One region of the Clostridiisalibacter paucivorans DSM 22131 genome, then DNA from elsewhere that is predicted to be linked to it. Evidence: riboswitches for the same ligand, from Rfam matches in the RefSeq annotation. Region 1 holds a riboswitch; each other region holds the start of a gene.
What was found. A riboswitch is a leader RNA that binds a small molecule or an ion and turns the genes downstream of it on or off. The one in region 1 is predicted to bind glycine.
Positions count from the first base shown of each region.

Region 1 (5,866 bases):
AATGATGATAACAATAAAAATATTACCCTTAATAAAACCACAGCTCCTTTAATCTTTGGAATCATAAGCCCCGTTATCCCTGCAAACGCTACAATTATTACCATAGGTGCACTGACAAATCTAGCCTCTACAGCTGCTTGCCCTAATACCAATGCCCCAACTATACTAAGGGCCTGACCTATAAATGTGGGCATACGAATCCCTGTTTCCCTTAATGCTTCAAATACAAGTAATAAAGCAAACACCTCCAGTATTGTAGGAAATGGTATCCCTTGTCTCGAAGCAGAAACAGTCAATATCAAAGAGGTAGGTATCATCTCTTGATGAAAAGTTATTAATGACGTGTATATAGCTGGCACACTAATTGTAAGAATAAATGATAATATCCTTAACAACCTGTTAATTGATGAAAAATAGAAATTGGTATAATAATCATCTTGAGATTGAAAATATTCTAAAAAAATATATGGCAATGTCAACGCTACTGGAGTACCATCCAACAATAATGCAATACGCCCTTCCAATATTTTACCTGCAACAACATCGGGTCGTTCAGTATCTCCTATAGTTCTAAATGGAGAGAAAGGTGCATCTTTTATCAATTCTTCAATATATCCTGAATCCAATAAGCCATCTATTTCGAGCTTATCAAGTCTTTTATTTAATTCCTTTAATATTTTTTCATTAACTATTCCCTCAATATAACATATACAACATTCAGTTTTTGTTCTTAATCCAAGGGTTCTAAACCTAAACTTCAAATCAGGTGTCTTTATTCTTCTTCTTATCATAGTTAAATTTTTGATTATAGATTCTGTAAAACCTTCCCTTGGTCCCCTCAAAGACTTTTCTACTTCAGACTCTTGTATATCTCTACTTTCCCATCCCATAGTTTCTATTATTAATGCCTCTTGTACACCTTCATATAAAAGTACTGTATTTCCACTAATTATTGAATTAACCACTTTATCTATGTATTTAGTCTTTTTTATGTTGTCTGAAGTGATTACATGATTTTCCATGCTTTCTATTGTATTTTTTTCTTTTCCTAATATTGAATTTCTTAAAATAGGCCTTATTATACTTTCATGTATCATATCCTTATCTACCATCCCTTTAATAAATACGATACAATATTTTAATTTTTTGTCAGTCTTGTTTCCAAAATGTCTAAAGATTATGGTATCATCATGATTAAATATATCTTTAAGTATTTGTATATTCATTTCAATAGATTTAAACAAAGAATATTTGTCTAAATTGTATTTGTCAAACTCTGTTTTCTTTCGATTAAACATTATATCCACCCTTTATAAATATTCATTTTATATAAGTATTTGTATAATCTACATAAACCATGCATTTTTTTAATTTCAAAAGACATAAAAAAGTTAGTAGTTAATAGTTAATGATGAAATCCATAGGATTTCCACCATCAACTAATAGCTACTAACTACGAACTACTAACTGTATTTATACCTTCGTCATTAAGCTTATATTGTATTTCCAGCAACAAATGCTGTAGAAAATGCTGCTTGAATATTATATCCTCCAGTATCTCCATCTATATCTATAACTTCTCCTACAAAATATAATCCATCTACTATTTTGGACTCCATAGTCTTGGTATTTATTTCCCTAATTGAAACTCCTCCTTTTGTAACCATTGCCATATTAAATTCTCCTAATCTCTCCACAGTCATAGGATATTCTGTAAGCATCATCACTAATCTATTTCTGAGCTTTTTATTCAAATTGGCGCAGGTTATTTTTTCATCTATACCAATAATTTTAAGAATCTCATCTATGAACCTTTTAGGTATAGAATAGTTTTTCAGTAAAGTCTTTATAAGAAGTTTACCATTAGATTGAATATCTTTTATAAATTCCTTTCTAAATCCTTCTATGTTTTTTTGACCAATAAAATTTATCTTTATTACATCATTGGGATTTACATATCTAGAAAAATTTAATATCCCTGGTCCTGATATATGCTTATGGGTTAGCAATATATCTCCCATTGTTTCCTTAATCTTTTTATTATTTCGCCACAAATATATAGGTATATCTTCAAAGGATATCCCTGACAAATCTCCAAAGGGATAATCTTTAATATATAAAGGCGTCAATGCCGGCAGAGGTTCCTCTATCCTATGTCCAAGTTTAGATGCAAGTGTATATCCATCTCCTGTAGAACCAGTATAAGAATATGAATTACCCCCAGTAGCAATTACTAAATTGGAAGATTTATATTTTTTCCCCTTGCTTTTTACATTAAATATTTTGTCTTCTTCATTATATGATATATCTGTTACACAAAAATTATAATTAATTTCTACACCCCTTTTATTGCACTCTTTAATCAAGATATCCAAAACATCCGATGCTTTAAGGGTATTGGGAAATACTTTTCCCTCATCATTAGATATAAATTCAAGTTTTCTTTTTCTAAAAAAATCTAATAAATCATTATTATTAAATCTATACAATGCATTTTTTAAAAATCTTCCATGTTCACCATAATGTTTTACAAAATCTTCTACGTTCCCCTCATGGGTTATATTACACTGTCCTGCCCCTGAAAGCAAAAGCTTCTTTCCTGCAACATTATTCTTTTCTAACACAATAACTCTGTTACTATCATCACAATTTATCGCTGTAAAAAGTCCTGCTGGTCCTGATCCAATAATTATCACATCATAATATTTCACAATATTCCTCCCTATTTGACCTTTGCAAAATTTTTTACATTCATTATAACACTTTTTTAAAACTATAGCCTAGAAAAATATGACTTTGTCTCAGCCAAAATCACTGACTTTAGTCCTATAAGTCCTATAAGATTAGGTATAGCCATGAGCCCATTTACTATATCAGCTATAGTCCATATAAGATTGAGCTTAAGAAATGGTCCCAATCCTATGAGAACAATAAAAATTAATTTGTAAAATTTTATTCCCTTGACTCCCACTAAGTATTCAGTACATCTTTCTCCATAATAGTTCCATCCTATAATCGTGGTAAAGGCAAAGAATATTAATCCTATAGTAATTATATACTCCCCTATTTGTGGGTTAAAAAATCCACTTCTAAATGCTTGATTAGTCATGGAAGCCCCTGCATATTCAGAGTTCCACATTCCTGTTAATACTAAAGTTAATCCTGTCATTGTGCATATTACTATAGTGTCAAAAAATGTTCCTGTCATAGATATAAGCCCTTGTCTTACACATGAATTAGTCTTAGCAGCAGCCGCTGCTATAGGAGCCGAGCCCAGTCCTGATTCATTGGAAAAAACACCTCTAGATATCCCTGCTTGAACAGCTTTCATTGCTGCTGCACCTGCAAAACCACCTACTGCTGATGTTTTAGTAAATGCACCCCTGATTATTAATGAAATTGTACTAGGTATAAGTTCAATATTAGACAGTAAGATTGACAATACTCCAAATACATAGAGAACAGCCATAAAAGGCACTATAAGCTGGGCAACTTTAGATATACTCTTTATTCCTCCTAATGTTACCAATGCTACTAATAAAACCAATATACTACCTGTCAACCATTTTGGAATACTAAATGCTATTTCCATAGAACTTGTAATTGCCTCTACTTGTGGAAATGTTCCTATACCAAAGAAAGCCACACCAATTCCAAACAAAGCAAATGCCTTAGCTAAAAAGCTATTATTTAATCCCCTTTCAATATAATACATTGGGCCACCAGACATCTGACCATTTTCATCTACAACTCGATATTTAACTGCCAATAAACCCTCTGCATATTTTGTAGCCATGCCAAAAAATGCTGCTACTATCATCCAAAATAATGCTCCAGGTCCTCCTAATTTCACCGCTGTAGCAACCCCAACTATATTTCCTGTACCTATAGTTGAGGAGAGAGCAGTACATAGAGATGCAAAGCTAGATATATCTCCCTGATTATCCTCATCATTCTTTTGAAAAATATACTTTAATGCCCTTGGTAAATGTATAACCTGTATAAAGCCTAATTTAAAACTTAAATAAATCCCTGTTCCAACTAATAAAATCAATAATGGTGGTCCCCATACAATAGAATCAATTTTTTCAAATACCCTTACTAATGTTGTCATTTTTGCCTCCTAATTTTGATTTTAGTAGGAATTTCATACAGTTCATTTGAAAATTACTTAAACTCTCAAAAATACAAAAAGAGGTCATATTTATAATGACCTCTAGATAGAATTTCTATTCTGTATTTGAAATTCCCCTGTCCTTTTTACCTGAAAGTTTCATTGGCCATAGCCAACTTGCTCCTTCGGTGCTCTAATAGAGTCTCTCCAGAGGTTCGTCCAATAACGGTCCTATCCAAGAATGGATACCTGAAAGATTCACTTCTTCGGTGGATTCACTATCCTCTCCCGCTATTTTCATCCGAATCTTATTAAATTTTAAATAACCATAAAAAGATTTTATAAAATGTAATCCCTAAAGTCAATATAATCATATTTATTCAGAATATTTTATACTTTACGCGAATAGAAAAAGACCAAAATAAAATAGCCTTTGGTCTTTTTCACTACTACTTACTCATAGATTTTTGTAATTGGTCTTCCTTTACAGACTTACCAAAGAAGTTCACAACTGCAAATATCATAACTAAATCTATTAATAATACTATATAAACTGGTACTCCCAGTCCAACTGGTATATATCCAAATACTATTGATATAGTAGCAACAGTTATGGCATAAAACAACTGAGTCTTAATATGATCTATATGGTCACAGGCAGCTCCCATAGATGACAATATAGTTGTATCTGAAATGGGTGAACAGTGATCTCCAAATATTGCACCAGTTAAAACTGCCCCTGCATTCATAATAATATAACTTTGCTCTGGCACTATGGCAAAGGCTAAAGGTATAGTAATAGGCATTAATATTCCCATGGTTCCATAGGATGTACCTGTAGCGAAGGATATTATAGATCCCAAGACAAATATAATCGATGGAAGCAAAAATGCTGGTATCGTATCTGACAATATAGATACCATAAATTTAGCAGTACCCAATTCTTTAATTACTCCAGATATTGACCATGCCAATAATAATATTACACCTGTAATCACTAAAGATTTCATACCATTTATCCAAGTATCGATTCCATCTCCTATAGAAAATAATTTTTGTTTAACTCCCATTATTAATGCCACTATACTGGCCAATAGTGCTGCCTGAAATAATACTACACTAGCATCAGATGCACCAAATGTTTCCCTTATTGCCTCAATAGATAGTGGTGCATTATTAATTATTTCCATCATCTCAGGGTTGTCTGATAACGCAGTATATCCATTATAATAAAATCCTAAGAATGCTGATATTATCAGTATTCCTATGGGAATAATTGCATTCCAAACACTAAGCTTAATCCCTTCTATAGGTTCTATCCCTGTTGTTTCCTTAGAAACCATAGGATTAGAACCCTCCCTAAGAACTTCTCCAGTAGTCCTCGCTCTTTTTTCTACCTTGTACATAGGCCCAAACTCTTTTAATAATACTGCTGTAGTAACTATAAATACTAATATCAAAATATTATAAAATCTAAAGGGTATAGTTGACATAAATACACCATAGGGATTTACACTTTGACCTATTGAATCATACGCATCCTTTATTAGGCCTATTTCATATCCTACCCATGTAGATATAAGGGCAATCCCTGCAATAGGTGCTGCTGTAGCATCAATTATAAACGCCAGTTTTTCCCTTGAAATTTTAAGTTTATCAGTCACAGGTCTCATTATTGGCCCAACTATTAGAGAATTAGCATAATCATCAAAGAATACAAATAACCCTAAAACCCATGTAATAAGTTGTGCA
Region 1 is NZ_JHVL01000014.1:48,591-54,456, reverse strand. It holds gene Q326_RS0106870 (spore germination protein) at 1-1,298, opposite strand, end outside; gene Q326_RS0106865 (BaiN/RdsA family NAD(P)/FAD-dependent oxidoreductase) at 1,494-2,711, opposite strand; gene Q326_RS0106860 (alanine/glycine:cation symporter family protein) at 2,774-4,114, opposite strand; glycine riboswitch at 4,249-4,328, opposite strand; glycine riboswitch at 4,331-4,415, opposite strand; gene Q326_RS0106855 (Na+/H+ antiporter NhaC family protein) at 4,564-5,866, opposite strand, start outside.

Region 2 (5,866 bases), on a different contig from region 1:
AACATTGGTTCTTCCACTGCCTACAGTATCCACCTTTGATAGTATGCCAGGAAATATCCCCCCTGGGCCATTGACCTTTACCCTAGGTTCAATTACATCTTTAACAGGTGTAATTCTTACACTTTCCCCTGGTCTTGCCAAATGAATTTCTACATTTGCAACATTGTCATCTTCCATAATAAGTTCCTGCAATTCATTTTTATTTACATAAAGCACACCTTCTTTTACCTCGGTACTTTCTGCAAACTGGACATCCTTTATGAAAATATTTCCAATTTCAAGACCCATATTAATTCACCTCCCCTAATTATTTAAAAATTTATATTGATTTTATTGAGCATACTTTTTGATCATACTTTCAATATTTTCAGCTGTAGCATCATCTTTAGTCAATTCATCTATTTTTTCTCCATTATTATAAATAGCTATAGTTGGCAATCCCAATACCTTTTGTTTTATAGCTAATCTTCTAGCAGCTGATGTATCTAATTTGCAAAATTTCAATTTGCTGTCATACTTTTGTGCCAATTCTTCAACATGGGGCATCAATGCCTTACATGGTTCACAACTTTTTCCCCAAAAATCTACCAATACATAACCCTCAGCGTTTAACACTTCTTCCTCAAAAGTCTTTTTATCTACTTCTATCATTTTAAAACCTCCCTTTTTATTTTATTAAATTTTGTAATCTATACTTACTAAATCATACTATTCCTCAAAATTATCTTCTATATATTTTTCAGCTTGGGTTGCAGCTATAGCTCCATCTGCACATGCAGTAACCACTTGTCTTAAAGATTTAACTCTACAATCTCCTACCGCAAAAACTCCATCTATATTTGTATGCATATTTTCATCAGTTATTATATACCCTCTATCATCCATATTTATAACATCTTTAAATAAATCTGTTTGGGGAATATATCCTATAAATACAAATATTCCAAAAGTCCCATCTTCTTCATTTGCTCTAACAACTACATTCTCCCCTGTTTTCTTATTTTTAAGTATCATTTCTTCAACAATACCTTCACCTTTTATTTCCTCTACTATTGTATCCCACATAAAATCAATTTTTTCATTCTTAAATGCCTTCTCTTGAATAGATTTTGCCGCCCTCAATTTATCTCTTCTATGAACTATAGTTACCTTTCTAGCAAATTTTGATATATATATAGCCTCTTCAACTGCAGAATCTCCTCCCCCTATTACATATACATCAAATCCTTCAAAAAATGGTGCATCACATGTGGCACAATATGAGATACCCTTTCCTGCAAACTCTTTTTCTCCAGATATCCCCATAGGACGTGGTTTTGCTCCTGATGATATTATTATAGATTTGCATTTATATTCACCTTTTTGTCCTTTGATTATTTTAATCTTATTATCTAAATTTACTGATATAACAGTATCTATTACTTGCTTTACACCAAAACCCTCAGCTTGCTCTACCATTCTATCTACCAAAGCTGGTCCTGTAGCATCCTTCATTGCCCCTGGATAATTTTCTACATCCTCTGTAGTTACTATCTGTCCACCAGCTCTTTCTTTTTCTATTAATAATGTATCTAATCTAGACCTACCAGCATAAATTCCAGCACTAAGACCACCGGGTCCTCCTCCTATTATTATCAAATCATAAATTTTTTCCATGATATCATCTCCTCTATATTTTTATTTCTTAAAAATCTTTATACCCTCTTCCACTCTTTTTAAAATTTTTCCGATATTATAGTATAGTCAATAAATTTAAAATCCTCTAAAATTTCATCAGAGTAGCACTTTATTTCAGAATTTTTTAAAAATTTAGATGCTACACTAATACTATTTTCTATTACTTTTAAGCCATTTATATCTAGCTTTCCCTTATCTTTTGAAATAATTATAGTCTTATAGGGATTTTCATTGGGTTTTACACTACTAAACAATGGATGAGATATTAATTTATGACCTTGATGAACTCTATCTCTAGCTAAAATTAATATATCCATTATATTTACATCATAGTACAATATTTCTCCATTGACATAATCCATATTCCTTATCAATGGATTATTAGTTATTATAATCATAATTTATCACAACCTAATTTTTTTATGAAAATGATTTCTTTTAACGGTAAATAAAAAAACAGAGAAACAAGCACTAGAATTCCAGTGCCTTATCTCTGTTTTAAACCTGAGAGTTTCTTCTTTAATAAAACCTCAAGAATTGCCCCTTCGGTGCTTTCGCTCTTCAGAGTACTGTCCAAATACGGTCCTTTTGCCTGAGAGTATCATCACAGGTCGGCAATACCTCTGATTTACTCCTTCGGCGCCAAAACTTTGAACTCTCCCGCATTTTTCCTCCAGTTATAATTTATTCAATTTATGTATAATTCTTTAGTACTATTATAATATAGAGTGTGCTATTATACAATAAATCTATAATTGTTTTTTATTAAATTTTTTTATTATTTATATAACAAAAATAACCTACATTAACAAAATTACAACTCTATTAACTCATATTCCCTAGATCCCATTCCTATGCTTTCAGCATATTCTAAAACCGTTCTTCCATTTTCTCCTGAAGGTAATCCTCCAAATTTATCTTCTCCTGCTCCATGATTGCATTTCAAATTACTATTACTATGGCCAATTTGTGCATCTATAAGGTCTAAACTTGCCTGATCTATTGCTACAGGATCATAAGATGCCAAAATTCCTACATCATTAATTATAGGCTCATCACTCCATGGTACACAATCACATAATGGTGTTACATTCATAACAAAATTAAAGTATACTACCTTATTTTTTTTATTCTTTATGGCACCATAGGCAAATTCAGCCATTTTCTCTAAAAATACAACTCTATCTGTCTTCCACTGTACTTTTATAGCCCTTTTAGGACAGACAGTAACACATTCTCCACACCCTATACATATTTCAGGACTTATCTCTGCCTTTCTTTGGTCCAATGTTATTGCATCTACAGGACAGTTTTGGACACAAGCACTACATCCTACACATTTCTGTTGATTAACCTTTGGCTTTGCATCTGAATGTTGCATCTGTTTTCCTGCCGCACTAGCACAGCCCATAGCCAAATTCTTTATAGTCCCTCCAAATCCTGCCAACTCATGACCTTTTACATGGCTCAATACTATCATAGAGTTGGCATTATATATCTCTCCTGCAATCTTAACTTCATCAAAGTGCTTTAAATTTACATTTACACCTATAGAATTTTTACTATATAATCCATCGGCTATAATTATGGGAGCATTTACCACTGGATATGCAAATCCATTTTCTATAGCAGTCTGAATATGGCTTATGCTATTGGTTCTACTTCCAGTATACAATGTATTTGTGTCAGTCAAAAATGGCTGTCCTCCTACTTCCTTAACCTTACCTACTATCTGTCTTACAAATATAGGGTTTAAAAAAGTATTCATCCCTTTTTCTCCAAAATGTAATTTTATAGCAGTCATATCATTGTCTTCTAAAATCTTATATGCTTCTACCTTGTCAAAAAGCCTTTTAATCTTATTGGGAATATTATTCTTTTTACTCCCTGTCTTAAAATCAGTAAAAAATACTTTGCTTGCCATTCTATAATTCCCCCTTTTATATTAAATATTATACTAAAAAAATAGATATAAAATAAGGGAGAAAATCATTAGAATTACATTGCTATTTGCAACTCTATTTTCTCCCGACTCTACAATCTTAAAAATATTAAAATTCTTAAGGCTTATATAGTAGATTAACAATAAGACTATGTTTATTATAATAATCTACTTTAGCGCATCAAGTATGGTTAGTGCTATATTAGACGAATGGTCTGCTATTCGTTCAAGGTTACTTATAATATCTAAAAATATTACCCCTGATGTGGGCTCACATGACATAATATTTAATCTCTCTATATGATTAGATCTATATTTCTTTTCTAACAAATCAATTTCTTCTTCATATCTGATAACATCTCTGGCTATATCTCCATTGGCACTTTTAAATGCCACCATAGATGCCTTAAAGGCATGTTCCACATTTTCGAACATATTTTCTAATTCTTCTATAGCATCTTCAGAAAAATCTGAATTATCATCTATACTGTATTGGGCCAATTCAGCTATATTATCTGCATGGTCTCCTATTCTCTCTAAGTCATTTATAGTATTAAACAAGGTCTTAACTGTTTCATTCTGTCCCTTAGTCAATGGTGCATTAGAGAGCTCAATTAAGTACTTAGTAATATCCTTCTCTAGTCTATTTATATTTTTTTCCCTTTCAAAAACCTGTTTAATTAAATTTTCATCCTTTTTCAAAAATGCATCCCTCGATATTTCAAAGGAAGATTGTACTATCTTTCCCATCCTCAATACTTCTTTAGAGGCTTGACCTACTGCTATTGATGGTGTTTCAATTATCCTTGAATCTAGATATTTTAATCCTTGAGGTTCTGGCTCATCTCCTGGTACAAGTCTCTTTGCAGCCATTACTATAAAACCTGCAAATGGAAATTGTATAGCAACATTAGATATGTTAAAGAATGTATGTGCATTTGCTATCTGCCTCTGAATATCATTAGGACTTAACCGCTGCACAAGGGATTGTATTGGGTACCTCAATATAAACATAAATATAGCAGTTCCTATAAGATTAAATAATAAGTGCATTATAGCTGCCCTTTTGGCAGTTGTACTTGCCCCAATACTAGACAATAAAGCAGTTACACATGTCCCAATATTATCTCCAAACAATATTGGAAGGGCCATATCTATTGTTATAAAACCTTCACTGGCTAATGCCAATAAAAGAGCCATGGAAGCACTACTACTTTGTACTGCAGCAGTAATACCAAATCCTACTAAAATCCCTACAAAAGGATTTTTAAGACTAATCATAATATCCCTAAATACTGGAGAAGTTCTTAAAGGTTTTAACGCCCCTGACATAAAACTCATACCTATAAATAATATACCAAAACCTATTAATATTTCAGCCATTTCTTTGTGTTTCTTTTTTGAAGAAAATAACCATATAGCCACACCTATTGCGATTACCAGTGGTGCAATATCTGTTAATTTAAATGCAATAAGCTGTGCTGTAACAGTAGTTCCTATATTAGCTCCCATTATAACCCCTATAGCTTGGGATAACTGCATCAATCCTGCATTAACAAAGCCCACTACCATAACTGTGGTGGCACTACTACTTTGAATAATCATAGTGACAACAGTACCAACTAATACTCCCATAAACCTATTATTAGTTAGAATTTCTATAAGTCTTTTTAATCTTTCACCAGCAACTTTTTGGAGACTCATCCCCATAAGATTCATTCCATAAAGAAATAAACCTAGACCACCTACTACACCAAAAGCTATGTCCATTACAAATCCTCCCATGTTTTCTTGTTTTAAAAAACACATACCAAAATGCGCACAATAAATATAATATAATAATTTTTATATACTTTTGTTAAATCCATGTTAAATAGTTCATATATATTTAATATTTTTTTGGTGTCCTCATACAAGGTTTGGAAACTTTATTTGTCTCAATGCTTCATATATAATTATCCCTGCTGAAGTAGCCAGATTTAATGATCTAGCATCTTTGTTTTCTATCATAGGTATTCTCATACACCTTTCCTCGTTGGCATTTAAAATTTCCATAGGTATACCTGCTGTTTCTTTTCCAAACACTAAATATGCATCATCGAAAAAATCCATGCTTGTATAAAAATTCCCTCCTTTCGTTGTAGCATAAAAAAATTTTTCTTCCCCTACTTTATTTAATAATTGCTCAAAATTATCATAATAATTTATATCTAATAAATGCCAATAGTCAAGCCCTGCTCTTTTTAA
Region 2 is NZ_JHVL01000018.1:31,469-37,334, reverse strand. It holds gene Q326_RS0107455 (glycine/sarcosine/betaine reductase component B subunit) at 1-288, opposite strand, end outside; gene trxA (thioredoxin TrxA) at 331-651, opposite strand; gene trxB (thioredoxin-disulfide reductase) at 709-1,656, opposite strand; gene Q326_RS0107440 (GrdX family protein) at 1,716-2,075, opposite strand; glycine riboswitch at 2,248-2,350, opposite strand; gene Q326_RS0107435 (DUF362 domain-containing protein) at 2,492-3,601, opposite strand; gene Q326_RS0107430 (Na/Pi cotransporter family protein) at 3,788-5,389, opposite strand; gene trmL (tRNA (uridine(34)/cytosine(34)/5-carboxymethylaminomethyluridine(34)-2'-O)-methyltransferase TrmL) at 5,528-5,866, opposite strand, start outside.
Region 2: it holds a riboswitch for glycine, as region 1 does, so the genes downstream of both, Q326_RS0107440 (GrdX family protein) here and Q326_RS0106860 (alanine/glycine:cation symporter family protein) in region 1, are expected to answer to the same signal.

Region 3 (5,866 bases), on a different contig from region 1:
ATAAGTACAGTTCCTATTCCTAAAGGTCCTCCCAGTATATAACCTATAATAAGGACTGATATTTCAATAACAGTTTTTATCAATGATACAGATTTATTCAATTTTTGAACCAAACCTATCATGAGTCCATCTCTAGGACCGGCACCTAGATTGCTACTAAGATAAAAAAATACACCTGCACTAAAGACTATCATCCCCAAGTATATTAGTATTAATTTTGATATTATAACACTGGGAGTAGATAAAATACCACTTTTATTTATAAGGTCTATAAAGAATCCTATAAAATACATATTTAATATAGTGGCTATACCTGGCAGTATTCCTAAAGGAATACTTACGCCTATGACCAATAATCCTGTTAACTGAGATGCCTGTCCAAAGGTAAGTCCTGTTTGAGTTGAAAGTCCTTTATGAAAAATATCCCATGGACTTATACCTAAATCTGCGTGAAGCATCATAGATATACCCAATGCACATAAGAAAAACCCAAAAAATAATCTAGGTAGATTTTTTAACATCTTATTTAGTTCTTGTTTATTCATAAAAAGACTCCCCCTTGTCAAAAAAATACTTCGATTCCCTAAAAGATATTATTATAAATATAATATAATAAAAATAGGAATAAAAACAAGAGTTTTCTAAAAATTAAAACTTATAACTAAAACATACCTGAAATTAAATTGTCTAAATCTATATTTGCAAAGTATTCTTGGGTATTTATAGATGATAAAACTTTTTTTATTTTATCAAAATCATGGTCAACGCCTATTAATTTGTTTTCTATATGAGAAATGTCTTTTTTACCGAAAAAATCACCAAAGAATTTTATGTTTTGAATTTTACCTTTTTTTACATCGATGTGAAATTCCACAGTCCCTCCAGGGAATTTTTTTTCGTTGAAAAAGGAATACTTAGGTGAACTACCATAATTCCAATCCCATGTTTCATATTTTGTTTTTACCAATTGGTCTATATTGTTCAAATCTTTTTCAGTAAATGTATATATCTTTTCGCTACTATATTTATCCGATACATAATCCATAATTTTCTTTTTAAAAGTTTCGAGGGAGATGGGTTTAGATAGATAAGATTCTATATTTGTCACTCTACTGGCCACTGACTTTACTCCCTTACCTTGAAATTTAGTATTTTTAGGTTTCAATGCCCCAGTTAAATCTGCCATATTAGAAGAAAATAATAATGTACCATGATGAAGCACCCTATCTTTATAAATATATTGGGCATTTCCCGATATCTTTTTATAATCTATAGTGATATCGTTTCGACCACTAAATTTGGCATCTATAGATAGAGTTTTCAATACTTCGATAATAGGTGTAGCGAATTTTTTGAAATCATTAAAATCATTGGAACCCTCATTCATTATAAATGTAAAGTTCAAATTACCTAAATCGTGAAAGACAGCTCCTCCACCAGAAAGTCTTCTAACTACTGGAATATTATGCTTTTTTACAAAATCAGTATTGATTTCAGAAATAGTATTTTGATTTTTTCCCACTACAATACAGTTTTTATTTCGCCAAAGCATAAAACAATCTTCGTCAAAGTTTTTAAGCACATATTCTTCGGCCGCAAGATTAAAATATGGATTAGTGTTTTCAGTATCTATAATAATCATTTAAATATCCCCCTTAGGATTCTATTTAATAATATTGTAAATTAATATAGTATAATATACAACCTAAAAAATATAAGTATATATTATGTGTTTAATGTTATATCTTCGTTAATATATAAATAATTATTGAAAATGAAATTATAATATATTATACTTTATTTTAAATAGTATATATTTTAAAAAAAATCAAATAATGTTCAGATGAAGGTTACGAGAGATATCTTGTAGTGAGATAGCCGAAGAAGCAATATGGGTATATGCCAACACACCATAGAAACTTTCAGGCAAACAGATCGTTTCCTGATGAACCTCTGAAAAGTCCGTAAATCGGCACCGAAGGAGCAATACACTTTTTGGTATTGTAGAAACTCTCAGGTAAAGAAACAGGGGAATATGAAGGCAGCCAGTATAGTCATGCCATCATATTCCCTTTTTGATTATAAATTTAAATTATGAGGAGGGTGGTTATGGATAATTTGAAAAAGACAGCTTTATTTGAAGTCTATGATGACTTTGGAGCAAAAGTTGTGGATTATTCAGGTTGGGCATTACCAGTAGAATTTGAGGGTATAATACCTGAACATGAATCAGTAAGAAAAGATGCAGGTATATTTGATGTTTCTCATATGGGAGAAATAGAGGTGAAGGGAGAAAAGTCAGAGGATTTTATTCAGTATATAGCAACCAATGATATATCTAAACTTAAGGATAATCAAGTAATGTATAGTTTTATGTGTTATCCCGATGGAGGTATTGTAGATGATTTACTGATTTATAAATTTAGTAGTAAACATTTTTTGTTAGTGGTCAATGCTAGCAATACAGAGAAGGATTATCAGTGGTTGGTGGAAAACAATATTTATGATGTAGATATTGACAATACATCATCTCAATATGCTCAATTTGCGGTTCAAGGGCCAAAGGCTCAAAAGATACTTCAAAGGATGACTGATTATGATTTAAGTAGTATAAAATTCTTTTTTAGTAAAAAAGATATATATATAGATGGAGTAAATGTGCTAATATCTAGGACTGGATATACAGGTGAAGATGGATTTGAGATATATCTTTCTCCAAACGATGCTCCAAAGTTATGGAAAAGTATTTTATCCCAAGGTAAAGTAGATGGAATTAAACCTATAGGATTAGGGGCTAGAGATACGTTGAGATTTGAAGCATCTTTACCTCTATATGGAAATGAGATATCTAAAGAGATAACGCCTTTAGAGGCAGGGTTTGGATTCTTTGTGAAATTAGGTAAAGAAAATTTTATAGGTAAAGATAAATTAGTTAAAGAAAAGGCAGAGGGAAGCAACAGGAAACTTATTGGATTTGAAATGTTAGATAGGGGTATTCCTAGACATGGATATCCAGTAATTTATAAAGATGAAGAGATTGGAGTAGTGACAACAGGATATTATTCACCAACTTTAAAGAAAAATATAGGTTTAGCGTTAATTAAGAGCAATACTGTAAATATGGATGGTGAAATCCAGATAGCTATAAGAAAGAAAACAAAAAGGGCTAAAGTTATAAGTAAAAAATTCTATACAAAGAATTATAAAAAATAAGGGAGGAAATTAAATATGAAAACTTTAAAGGATTTATATTATTCAAAAGATCATGAATGGGTTAAAGTAGAAGGGGATAAGGCATATATAGGAATTACAGATTTTGCACAAAATGCATTGGGGGATATTGTTTATGTTGAATTGCCTGAGGTTGAAGATGAATTTGAATTGGGAGATGCCTTTGGAGTAGTAGAATCAGTAAAGGCTGCGTCAGATATAAATATGCCCATAGATGGTAAAATAATTGAGGTTAATGATGATCTAGAGGATGAGCCAGAGTTGGTAAATACAGAACCCTATGAAAACTGGATTGTATCTATTGAGATATTGGATGATACTCAAATAGATGAATTGTTGAGTGCAGAGGAATATGAAAAATTCTGTGAAGAGGAGGCGTAATATGTTTCCTTATATACCCAATGGAAGAGAAGATATAAAAGAGATGTTATCTCAATTAGGATTAACATCTTTAGACGAGCTTTTTAGTGATATACCCGATAATGTAAGATTGAATAAAAAATTAGATATAGATGGTCCATTATCTGAAATGGAACTTTCTACATTGATGGAGGAATTGAGTAAGAAAAACAAAACTATAAAGGATTTGACTTGCTTTTTAGGGGCAGGAGCATATGATCATTATATTCCATCAGTAGTAAATCATGTGATATCTAGATCAGAGTTTTACACTTCCTATACCCCATATCAAGCGGAAATAAGTCAAGGGACACTGCAGACTATATTTGAATATCAAACTCTTATTTGTAATTTGACAGATATGGATGTGGCAAATGCATCCATATATGATGGGGCTACAGCATTGGCTGAATCGATGATGATGGCTGTGGGTAAGACTAGAAGAAAGGATGTAATTGTATCTAAGACTGTACACCCTGAATACAGAAGGGTGTTAAAGACATATGCTAGATTTCAAGGTATAAATATAGTAGAAGTAGATATGGTAGATGGAGAGACAGATAGAGAAATACTTGAGTCTAAAATGTCTAAGGATATAGCAGCAGTTATAGTACAATACCCTAACTTTTTTGGTGTAATTGAAGAGATTAAAGAGATCGAAAAAATAGCCCATAGCGATAAAAAGACCTTATTTATTATGACAGTAGACCCTATTGCATTGGGACTATTGGAATCTCCAGGTAATTTAGGTGCTGATATAGTAGTGGGAGAGGGACAGTCATTAGGAAATCCATTAAACTTTGGGGGACCTTATTTAGGATTTATGGCTGTTAAAAAGGCACTTATGAGAAAGATGCCTGGTAGAATAGTTGGTCAGACAGAAGATGTCGATGGAAAAAGGTCCTTTGTACTTACGTTACAGGCTAGAGAACAGCATATAAGAAGGGAAAAGGCCACATCTAATATATGCTCTAATCAAGCATTAAATGCATTGGCGGCAGCTGTATATATGACAGTTTTAGGCAAAGAAGGTATTAGGGAAGTGGCAGAGATGTCATTTCAAAAGGCCCATTATGCCCATGAACTCATAACAAGGAGTGGTAAGTATAGGGATGCATTTAATAAGCCATTTTTTAAAGAGTTTAGCATAGCAGCAAATGTGGATGCAGAAACTATCAATGAAAAATTATATCAAAAAGATATATTAGGTGGATATCTATTGGAGAAGGATTATCCTCAACAGAAAGATACAATTTTATACTGTGTTACAGAAAAGAGAACTAAGAAGGAGATAGATACATTAGTTGAGGTTTTGGAGGGGATAAAATGAAAGAATATAATAACCTAATATTTGAATTATCTAAAAAGGGCAGGAGGGCATATTCATTACCTGAAAATGATGTGGAGAATAAAGATATAAAAGATTTTATTCCCAATGACTATATAAGGAAGTCACCAGCGGAATTGCCGGAGGTAAGTGAAGTCGATGTAATAAGGCATTTTACTCTATTATCTAATAAAAATTTTGGAGTGGATACAGGATTTTATCCATTGGGGTCATGTACGATGAAATATAATCCCAAAAGAAACGAAGAAATGGCTAAATTAGAAGGTTTTGTCTATACTCATCCATATCAGTCTGAGAAATCAGTACAAGGAAATATGGAACTTATGCATAAATTAGATAAGAATTTATGTGAGCTTACAGGTATGGATAGATTTACATTACAGCCTGCAGCGGGTGCCCATGGAGAGTTGACAGGGCTTATGCTGATAAAGGCATACCATGACTATAATGAAGATAAGAATAAAACCAAGATAATAATACCAGATTCAGCCCATGGAACTAACCCTGCCAGTGCCATTGTAGCAGGATTTGATATAGTTGAAGTCAAATCTGATGAGAGGGGACTCGTAGATATAGATGCATTGCGTGAGATTGCTGATAAAGATATTGCAGGATTAATGTTGACCAATCCCAATACATTGGGATTGTTTGAAGAAGATATATTAGAGATTACAAAGATCATCCATGATGTAGGAGGATTAGTGTATTATGATGGAGCAAATATGAATGCAATAATGGGGGCAGCTAGACCTGGAGATATGGGATTTGATGTGGTTCATTTAAATATTCATAAAACCCTTTCTACTCCCCACGGAGGAGGAGGACCTGGTAGTGGACCTGTAGGTGTGAAGGAAAAGTTAGAAAAGTTTCTTCCTGTTCCAGCGGTAG
Region 3 is NZ_JHVL01000010.1:3,515-9,380, reverse strand. It holds gene Q326_RS16835 (YczE/YyaS/YitT family protein) at 1-545, opposite strand, end outside; gene lplA (lipoate--protein ligase) at 662-1,642, opposite strand; glycine riboswitch at 1,944-2,039, shown strand; gene gcvT (glycine cleavage system aminomethyltransferase GcvT) at 2,110-3,213, shown strand; gene gcvH (glycine cleavage system protein GcvH) at 3,229-3,612, shown strand; gene gcvPA (aminomethyl-transferring glycine dehydrogenase subunit GcvPA) at 3,614-4,960, shown strand; gene gcvPB (aminomethyl-transferring glycine dehydrogenase subunit GcvPB) at 4,957-5,866, shown strand, end outside.
Region 3: it holds a riboswitch for glycine, as region 1 does, so the genes downstream of both, gcvT (glycine cleavage system aminomethyltransferase GcvT) here and Q326_RS0106860 (alanine/glycine:cation symporter family protein) in region 1, are expected to answer to the same signal.